DNA from 2 places in the Enterococcus hirae ATCC 9790 genome. Region 2 is predicted to be linked to the other one. Evidence: predicted binding sites of a transcription regulator. Region 2 holds the regulator's gene; the other holds the start of a gene.

Region 1 (4,936 bases), 1.2 Mb from region 2:
CCGAACCTTGTGCGATATTTGATAAAGCAATCATTGGCCAAAGATTCGTAGAGCCGAAATCGGCAATCAATTGCATATCAATTGCATTCGTCATATGGTGTAAGCCGGTGATTACTAAAGGTGCATATAAGAAACCAAAGACGGCACTAAATAACCAACTGATTGAAGAAGTCAAGCCAGTATTAACAATATTTGAGATCCAACTACCGATTGTCCAACCCACAGGCCCTAAGATGACATGGGCAGCTAAGACTGTTGGGAGTAGAGAGAACAATGGAACAAATATCATAGAAATCGACTGTGGAATATATTTACGGAAGAAAATTTCAAGATAAGCTAACATAAATCCAGCAAGCATCGCTGGAATGACTTGTGCCTGATAACCAATCATATCAACTTGAGCAAAACCAAAATCCCAAAATGGAATATCAGCCGCAGCTGTTGATGCGACACTATAGGCATTTAATAATTGCGGTGAAACTAACGTAATCCCTAAAACAATTCCTAATATTTGTGTAGTGCCCATTTTTTTCGCGATACTCCAAGTGATACCAACTGGTAAGAAATGGAAAATTGCTTCGCCAGGTAGCCATAAAAAGCCGTTTACGCCGTTCCAAAATTGAGAGTGTTCAACAATTGTTCCACCAAGACTTTCAAATTGGATTCCTTCTAATACGTTCCGGAAACCTAAAATCAGTCCCCCTACGATAATGGCTGGAATCAATGGTGTAAAAATTTCTGCCAAAACAGCGATTGCTCGTTGGACAGGGTGGAGATTTTGTTTAGCAGCAACTTTACTTTGCTCCTTGGATACGCCTTCAACACCTGATACAGCAACGAAGTCGTTGTAAAAGGTTGAAACATCGTTACCAATAATGACTTGGAATTGCCCAGCATTGGTAAACATCCCTTTCACACTAGGAATATCTTCGATTGCTTCTTCATTGGCTTTTTTTGGATCATTTAAGACAAAGCGCATCCGAGTGGCACAATGACTAACTGCAGCAATATTTTCCTTTCCACCAATTTCCTTTAACAGTTTCTCAGCATCTGCTTGGTACTTTGCCATAGGAATAAACCCCTTTCTTTTTAAACTTGTATACACAAGTTATCTTATCCATACTATACTTGTTTCTTCCTACTATTGCAAGCGTTTTACAAGCGAAAAATGAAAAAATGTAATCGTTACACTTGGCTTAGTGTAGGGATATGTGAAAAGAGGGGGCGATTGAAATAACAAAAAAGCTGTAGTATAGTTTATATGCGAATAAAAGAAATTGAATATTAAGTGGAGGAAATGTAATGAATAAATTTAATGGAATTTTTTTAGATTTAGAGCAAAAAATTTTGGATCAACAATATCCTCCGCATACTTTGCTCCCTAGTGAAAATCAGCTGATTCAAATTTATGGTGTTTCACGAGAAACAATTCGAAAAGCGCTTAACTTGTTAACGACTGAAGGTTATATCCAAAAGAAACAAGGAAAGGGTTCGATTGTTTTAGACCGCAATCGATTTGATTTTCCAATTGCAGGATTAACAAGCTACAAAGAATTACAGGAAACACAACGAATCCCAAGTGAAACCATCGTTCAATTAATCGAAGAAACAGAAGTGGACCAATCATTGAGTGAAATAACAGGCTGGAAGAAAAAAACGCCGGTTTGGCATTTGATTCGTCAAAGGAAAATCAATGGAGAAGTGGTCATATTAGATCGTGATTATTTATTAAAAAATGTGGTACCAACTTTAACAGCAACACAAGCTGCTGGCTCGATCTACGAATACTTTGAAAATGAATTGCAACTAACGATTGCTTACGCCCAGAAAGAAATTACCGTTGAAGAAGTAACTCCTGAAATCGAAGAGATGATGGATCTACATGGAGATCGCTATGTCGTGGTAGTAAGAGGACTGGTTCACCTCGAAGATACAAGGTGTTTCGAGTATACAGAATCAATTCACCGTTTAGATAAATTTCGTTTCGTCGAGTTTGCTAGACGTCGTAAAGTCTAAGCAATTATTACTATGAGCAGAATGTTTGCTTCTGATACTTTTGTCGTTATGATTAAAAGAAAAAGGAGGCGTTTTTAGTGGACGATTTCAAGAAAAATGAGCGTGATTTAAAAGAGGAATTATCTCCAATTTCATATGCTGTGACGCAAGAAAACGCAACAGAAAGACCATTTAGTGGGAAATATGATGATTTCTATGAAAAAGGGATCTATGTCGATATTGTCAGTGGGGAGCCATTGTTTAGCTCAGCCGAAAAATACGATGCGGGATGTGGCTGGCCGGCGTTCAGTAAACCAATCACTAGAAAAGATATTAAAGAAAAGGCCGACTTTTCTCATGGTATGCACCGAGTGGAAGTGCGAAGCAGTCAAGCAGATTCTCATTTAGGGCATGTATTCAATGATGGTCCTGCTGAAAAAGGCGGACTACGTTATTGCATCAATTCTGCGGCTTTAAAGTTTATTCCATATGAAGAAATGGAAGAACAAGGATATGGAGAATATCTATCACAAGTTGAATAAGGAAGAGCTTTATTTTTGGGTAAAAAATCTTGAGACAATTTTTGATTGTTTCAAGGTTTTTTCTTATTTATCTTTATTGAAGCGTTGTTTCCTGAATATTGATCCTTTGTTTTGAGGAAAGTGCTGAAACTCTGATCGTTCAAATTAAAATCTCTTGCAAAAAATGTTTATCCTAAAAACCTTGATAAACTTACGTTAAAAAGGAGAAGCGTAGCTCGATCTTCTGTTCTCTTTTTTCAAAAGAAAAAGTATGCTACAATGGAAGAAAATATGCGAACATATGTGTGTGAAAGAAAGAGGATAACAGATGTATGAATATTTTACAGGTGTAGTAACCTTTATCAATCCTTATTATTTAGTAATCGAAACAAATGGGATCGGTTATCAAATTGCATTAGGCAATCCCTATCGTTATAGTAGTAAGCTAAACAAAGAAATCAAACTTTACGTCCATCAGGTCATTCGAGAAGATGCACATCTTCTGTACGGATTTGATTCTTTAGAAGAAAAGCAATTATTTTTAAGGTTAGTTAGTGTTTCAGGAATTGGACCAAAAAGTGCCTTAGCGATTATGGCTAGTGATGATCATTCAGGATTGATTCAAGCGGTTGAAACAGGGGATGTGACTTATCTGACCAAATTCCCTGGTGTGGGTAAAAAAACAGCTCAACAAATGATTTTAGATTTAAAAGGAAAATTTGGCGAATTAAGTATCGATACGCCCTTCAATTTATTTGATGAAAGTACAGCACAAGATGCGACGGCATTATCAGAAGCAATGGAAGCTTTATCAGCACTTGGATATAGTGATAAAGAGGTCAAGCGGGTCGAGAAACAACTAAAAGAAGTAGAAAATCTCACAACAGATGAATACTTACGCCAAGCTTTAAAATTAATGATGAAAAAATAAGGAGGGAAAATGATGACCGATGAACAGTTATTATCCCCTGAAACGGGCGAGAATGAATTAAGTTTAGAGAAGACCCTCCGCCCACGGTTACTTTCCCAATATATTGGTCAAAAGAAAGTGAAACAGGAACTCAAAATATATATTGAAGCTGCCCGTCACAGGGAAGAGCCGTTGGATCACGTTTTGTTATATGGTCCGCCGGGATTAGGGAAAACGACAATGGCAATGGTGATTGCGAATGAAATGGCAGTCAATATACGAACAACTAGTGGTCCCGCAATCGAGCGACCAGGAGATCTGGTTGCTATTTTAAATGAGTTAGAAGCTGGCGATGTTTTATTTATTGACGAAATTCATCGATTACCTCGTGTAGCAGAAGAGATGCTTTATTCTGCCATGGAAGATTTTTACGTTGATATAATGGTTGGACAAGGACCAACTGCTCATCCTGTTCATTTTCCTTTACCACCTTTTACATTAATTGGCGCAACAACTCGTGCAGGTATGCTTTCAGCGCCACTTCGTGATCGATTTGGGATCATTTCTCATATGGAATATTATGAAGAAGCTGATTTAAGAGAAATCGTGATTCGTTCTGCTGATATTTTTCAAACAGAGATCATTGAAGAAGGTGCACTGGAAATTGCTAGACGTTCAAGAGGAACACCACGGATCGCTAACCGCTTATTAAAAAGGGTACGTGATTTTGCACAAGTACAGGGAGATGGCAAGATCAATCAAACCATTGCCAATCAAGCATTAACGTTGTTACAAGTCGATCAGGCAGGTTTGGATTATGTCGATCAGAAACTATTACGTACGATGATTGAATTATATGGTGGCGGACCGGTTGGATTGAGTACGTTATCTGTCAATATTGGTGAAGAAAGAGAAACTGTTGAAGATATGTATGAACCTTTTTTGATCCAAAAAGGTTTCTTGAAACGGACACCTCGTGGAAGGATCGCCACACCATATGCCTATGAACATTTTGGATATGATTATCAAGTATAAAAAAGGATACTTGAATCGACTGTCCATATAAATACTTTTTCAAGAAAATCGTAGAACTAGAAGTCTTTGTAAAGAAGATAGGAGATGATGAGATGGGCGATACACCGCATACTAAGCAATTGATTAAAAACGTATTGATTGATTTATGTCAAAAGCAGTCTTTTCAAAAGATCAGTGTACAGAAAATCGCCCATGAGGCAGGCATCAATCGCCAAACATTTTACTACCATTTTACAGATAAATACGATTTGTTGCGATGGGTGTATTACGAAGATTGTTTATGCTATTTAGATCCTCATTCTCTTTCTTTAGACAACTGGGAAGAGCAAGCATTAAAAATGTTGAAGGCAATTGCTACACAAAAAGAATTTTATGCGAACACTGTTACCTCTGACCAAGAAATACTACAAAAAGAGTTTACTGCTGTTATCCAGCAATCATTTATTAAGATTTTTGATCAAATGGATGAAGAAAA
Region 2 (4,936 bases):
CTTGACCACTATAACTTCCTTTAACTCCGAATAAATTATAGTTTGGCGCACTTGCCAGGCTAGATGTGCCATAAGCACTTTCTAATAAAGCTTGGGCAATCATGACCGATGCATATAAATCATTGTTTGCAGCCACTTCAGAAGCTGCCCAACCGATTTGATTGATGAAAGCTTGTGGATCTGCAGTCGTTTGTGTGACCTGCTCATCTGCTCGTACATTTTGCGGTGCTGCTGTAACCATCATTGGCCCCACTAAAAGAGTTGTCCCCATCAAAGGAGCAATCGCTTTTTTATTGATCACCATGGTTCTTTTATTCTTTTGGTGTCGGGCACTGCGGGTTTTCAGCTCTTGCATTCGAATTCCTCCTCAAAAAAATAAAAAACTCTTGATAAAGTTTCCATCTTTAAACAATCTTAATTAATTAAATTATACTTTTAATTTATGGGAAACTCAAATCAATCTTTACTATTTTTCTTTTTGTAACACGAACGTAATGTTAAAGAAACATTAAGTAATATTAAACACGAATCATTATTCTAATTTTCTACTACAAAAAAAGAACATCTGAAAATAGTCTCCTTTTTTCAGATGTTCTTAAACGTTTGTCGTAAAACTTCTTTAACTCATTTTATAATTGGTTGAAAGTTGCTACAACATTTTCCACAGTGAAACCAAATTCTTCAAGAATTTTATTTCCTGGAGCAGAAGCACCAAAATGATCGATCGTGATAGTTGTTCCTTCTGTCCCAACATAGCGTTCCCAACCAAATGAAGCTGCTGCTTCAATAGCTACTCGTTTTGTTACGGCTTTTGGTAAGACGCTTTCTTTGTATTCTGCAGATTGTTTTTCAAATAAATCGAAACTTGGCATTGAAACGACTGAAACATCTTTTCCAGCTGCTGCCAATTCTTTTTGTGCTTTGACTGCTAGATCCACTTCAGAACCAGTCGCGATCAAGATACCTTCTGGTGTTTCTCCTTGAGCTGGTGATAGTACATAAGCTCCTTTTTTCACCATTTCGTCTGCCACTTCTTTCGTTGATGGCAGAACTGGAAGATTTTGACGACTTAAAACCAAGATCGTTGGTGTATCAGTCGATTCCATTGCTACTTTCCAAGCAGCGCGTGTTTCATTCCCATCGGCTGGACGAATCACGTGAACACCTGGCATACATCTTACAGACGCTAATTGTTCGATTGGCTCATGTGTTGGTCCATCTTCACCAACCGCCACTGAATCATGTGTCAACACGTAGATGACCGGTGTATTTTGAATAGCTGCTAAACGGACTGCTGGACGTAAGTAATCAACGAAAACAAAGAATGTACCGCCATAGATACGAGTTCCGCCATGAAGCTGGATACCGTTCATCGCAGCTGCCATCGCAAACTCACGAACGCCAAACCAAATATTACGACCTTCATAATGTTCTGGAGTAAAGTCTTTGTCCGCAGTGACCATCGTATTATTCGAACCTGATAAGTCCGCTGATCCGCCCCAGAAACTTGGGATTGCTTTTGATAACTCTTGAATCACTTCTTTGCTTGAAACCCGGCTAGCTTGACTTTCGCCTACTTCATAAGAAGGTAATTCAGCATCCCAGTCAGCTGGAAGTTTTCCAGCAAACGCATCTTCAAATTGTTGAGCTAATTCTGGATAAGCATGTTTATAGTTTTCAAACATTTCTTTCCATTCATTTTCAGCTTTTTGCCCTTCTTCAACCATTGTTTGGTGGAATCTTTCAGCTACTTCTTCTGGAACTGTGAAATCAGGATACTCCCAACCATACACTCCTTTAGCCATTTTAATTCCATCATCGCCAATTGGTGCCCCATGGACAGCAGAAGTTCCTTCTTTAGGAGCTCCGTAGCCGATCACTGTTTTGACTTCGATCAATGTTGGTTTTTCAGTTTCAGCTTTTGCTTCTTCGATCGCTTGATTGATGGCTTCCAAATCATTCCCATCTTTAACCAAAATATGTTGCCAGCCATAAGCTTCATAACGAGCTCCTACATTTTCAGTGAAAGCTTTTGAAGTAGGACCATCTAATGAAATATCATTTGAATCATACAATACGATCAATTTACCTAATTTCATGTGAGCAGCCATTGAACTTGCTTCTTGCGAAACGCCTTCCATCAAGTCGCCGTCGCCACAAAGAGAATAAGTATAGTGATCTACCACTTTGAAGTTTTCTCTGTTATATGTTGCTGCCAAGTGAGCTTCTGCCATTGCCATACCTACAGCCATAGCGATTCCTTGTCCTAACGGTCCAGTTGTTGCTTCTACTCCGTCAGTATGATTGACCTCTGGATGTCCAGGTGTTTTTGAATCCCATTGACGGAATTGTTTTAAGTCATCGATTGTGACTTGATAACCTGATAAATGTAGTAAGCTGTATAACATTGCCGAACCATGTCCTGCGGATAAGACAAAACGGTCACGGTCAACCCAATTTTTTGAAGTCGTTGGGTTCACTTTCAAATGTTTCGTCCAGAGTGCATATGCCATTGGGGCTGCCCCCATTGGTAACCCTGGGTGTCCAGAATTTGCCTTTTGAACTGCTTCAATACTTAATGTACGGATCGTGTTAACGCCAAGTTGGTCGATTTTGTCGAACAAAATAACCCCTCCTATTAATTTAGGTTTTTTTACCTTTATTTCTTACTTACTAATTTTATTAGATACGTCTAGAAAAAGCAATGTTTTTTAGTAATTATTACTGAAACTTATTTCCTCGACGATGTAAGCCTTTTTCACGTTGGATTTCTTTCAATTTTTCTGGAGTGACATCGTTACCTTCTGGATCAACGATTTTCATCCCTTCGATATGGTGTCGCATCCCAGAACGAAAAGCAGACAGATACTCTTCTCTTAACGCCAATTGTTCTTTTTCTTCGTCAGCTGTTAAGCCTTCTGTTTTCTTTTTTTGGGCCAGTTCGTTGATGCGGGTAATTTTTTCCGGTGATAACATAGCAAGTCCTCCTTTTTACTCTACTTCATATTATATAAAAATCACGAAAAAAACAACTAGTATAAAATATTTTAAATACGAACATTTGTTTGAAAGAAGTAGTTTTATGTGGTACTATTTAATTATTAATTGAAAGAAGGTGTACTCTGTGGCCCGACAAACCGAAACCAGACAAATCGAAGTCTTACGATATATCCACGAGCAAGTTTCCCAAAAAGGCTACCCACCAACTGTTCGGGAGATCGGAGAAGCGGTTCAGCTTTCTTCTACCTCCACAGTTCACGGTCATCTTGCACGATTGGAAAAAAAAGGATTTATTCAACGTGACCCTACGAAACCACGTGCAATCGAATTAACAAAACAAGGATTAGCCAAAATAGGGGTAAAACCTTCCACGATTCCAGTGCTTGGTGTGGTCACTGCAGGTGAACCGATTTTAGCAGTTGAAGATGCGTCCGATTTCTTTCCGATCCCTCCTAACCTTTCTTCTGAAGATGGAAGCTTGTTCATGTTGACGATCCGCGGAGAAAGTATGATCAATGCAGGAATTTTAGACGGAGATAATGTAATTGTCCGTAAACAAGAAACTGCCCAAAACGGGGATATCGTGATTGCAATGACCGCCGAAGATGAAGCGACTTGTAAACGATTCTATAAAGAAAAAAATCATTTTCGTTTACAACCGGAAAACGATCTTCTTGAACCGATCATTTTAGATCAAGTCTCTATTTTAGGTCGAGTCGTTGGGCTCTACCGCAGTCATATCTATTAAAGACGATTTTTTTGACTAGACTTAAGTGAAGGTCTTACTCGCATACTCATTTATTTGCAGTAACTGCTATATCTATCAATAAAGACTGAAAAACCCGGGGCAAAGTGTCTCGGGTTCTTTAATGGGCATTAAGATGGATAAACGATGATTAAGTGTCCATAAACGGCCTGAGTTTTTTCTCTTGTGCTTTCCTCACTCCTTAAATAAAATGCACCGATCTCCTACTTTTTTGTCGATCTTTGTCGTATTTCCATTTCGATTTTTTTCATTTGGTACCACTACAATCGTCATTTACCTACCATGATCTGCGGCATGATTTAGATCAAATACAGCTAACTGCTTTGAATACGGTAAATAAGCAAATGACCTGTGCTGGTTTAAAAAAATTCTGAGTATTACACACATAGATTTCGATCTTTTTTGTTCTTCCCTCTTTACAAAACGAACAAAAGTTCGTATACTAATTATACGAACTTTTGTTCGCATAAAATAATGAGGTGAGAAATCATGAAATCAATGAGACGTCTTGGCTTAGTATTAATGGTATTATTTTTAGGCATTATTATTGGTAATTTTGGTATGCGTACAGCATTGTTGATCTTTGTTCCGTTGTTTTCTTTATGGTTTATGTTGTGGGATGAAAAGAAATACCGTCAGTCTGAACGGCGTCGGATTCATGATGACACTTTTTATCCAGACTCCTATTATCGATCGAGACACTCTTGATCTTGACCCATAAAGAATCCTGAATAACGAAATAAAAAAACACATATGTAAGAGTCAGAAAACGGCTCATGCACAAAAAAGTAGTCGATTGTTCCCCCCCATCAAAAAACAATTGACTACTTTTACAAATACACCTGCACAAACTAAAAATAGTGAGCAAGCGTACTTGGGATTGCTTGACAAAAAAGAGAGTGGGACAATTAGTCAGAAAAAATCTGATTAACGTCCCACTTCTTTTTACATTTATTTTTAATGTTTATTAAGCAAAAAATCGTTTAATATTCCATCAAGGTGATCATATCATATCCTTCGATTTTTTCACGACCATCTAAGTCCATTAGTTCGATCAAGAAAGCACAGCCAACAACGACACCGCCCAATTTTTCTACTAATTCGATCGTTGCTTTGATCGTTCCCCCTGTAGCCAATAAGTCATCACAAATCAAGACTCTTTGTCCAGGT

Evidence for each region. The regulator LexA, encoded in region 2, represses DNA repair genes until DNA is damaged. The targets are predictions, from matches to a motif close to CNAACANNTGTTNG.
Region 1: a site for LexA is predicted at 2,811-2,824, ahead of ruvA (Holliday junction branch migration protein RuvA). Genes of this name have one in related genera too.

What each region holds. Positions count from the first base shown of each region.
Region 1 is NC_018081.1:775,888-780,823, reverse strand. Features, by position in the region: gene treP (PTS system trehalose-specific EIIBC component) at 1-1,069, opposite strand, end outside; gene treR (trehalose operon repressor) at 1,303-2,016, shown strand; gene msrB (peptide-methionine (R)-S-oxide reductase MsrB) at 2,094-2,537, shown strand; gene ruvA (Holliday junction branch migration protein RuvA) at 2,845-3,447, shown strand; gene ruvB (Holliday junction branch migration DNA helicase RuvB) at 3,460-4,461, shown strand; gene EHR_RS03730 (TetR/AcrR family transcriptional regulator) at 4,554-4,936, shown strand, end outside.
Region 2 is NC_018081.1:2,398,544-2,403,479, forward strand. Features, by position in the region: gene EHR_RS11405 (glucosaminidase domain-containing protein) at 1-355, opposite strand, end outside; gene tkt (transketolase) at 630-2,624, opposite strand; gene EHR_RS11415 (DUF896 family protein) at 2,722-2,976, opposite strand; gene lexA (transcriptional repressor LexA) at 3,125-3,748, shown strand; gene EHR_RS11425 (hypothetical protein) at 4,256-4,474, shown strand; gene EHR_RS11430 (adenine phosphoribosyltransferase) at 4,750-4,936, opposite strand, start outside.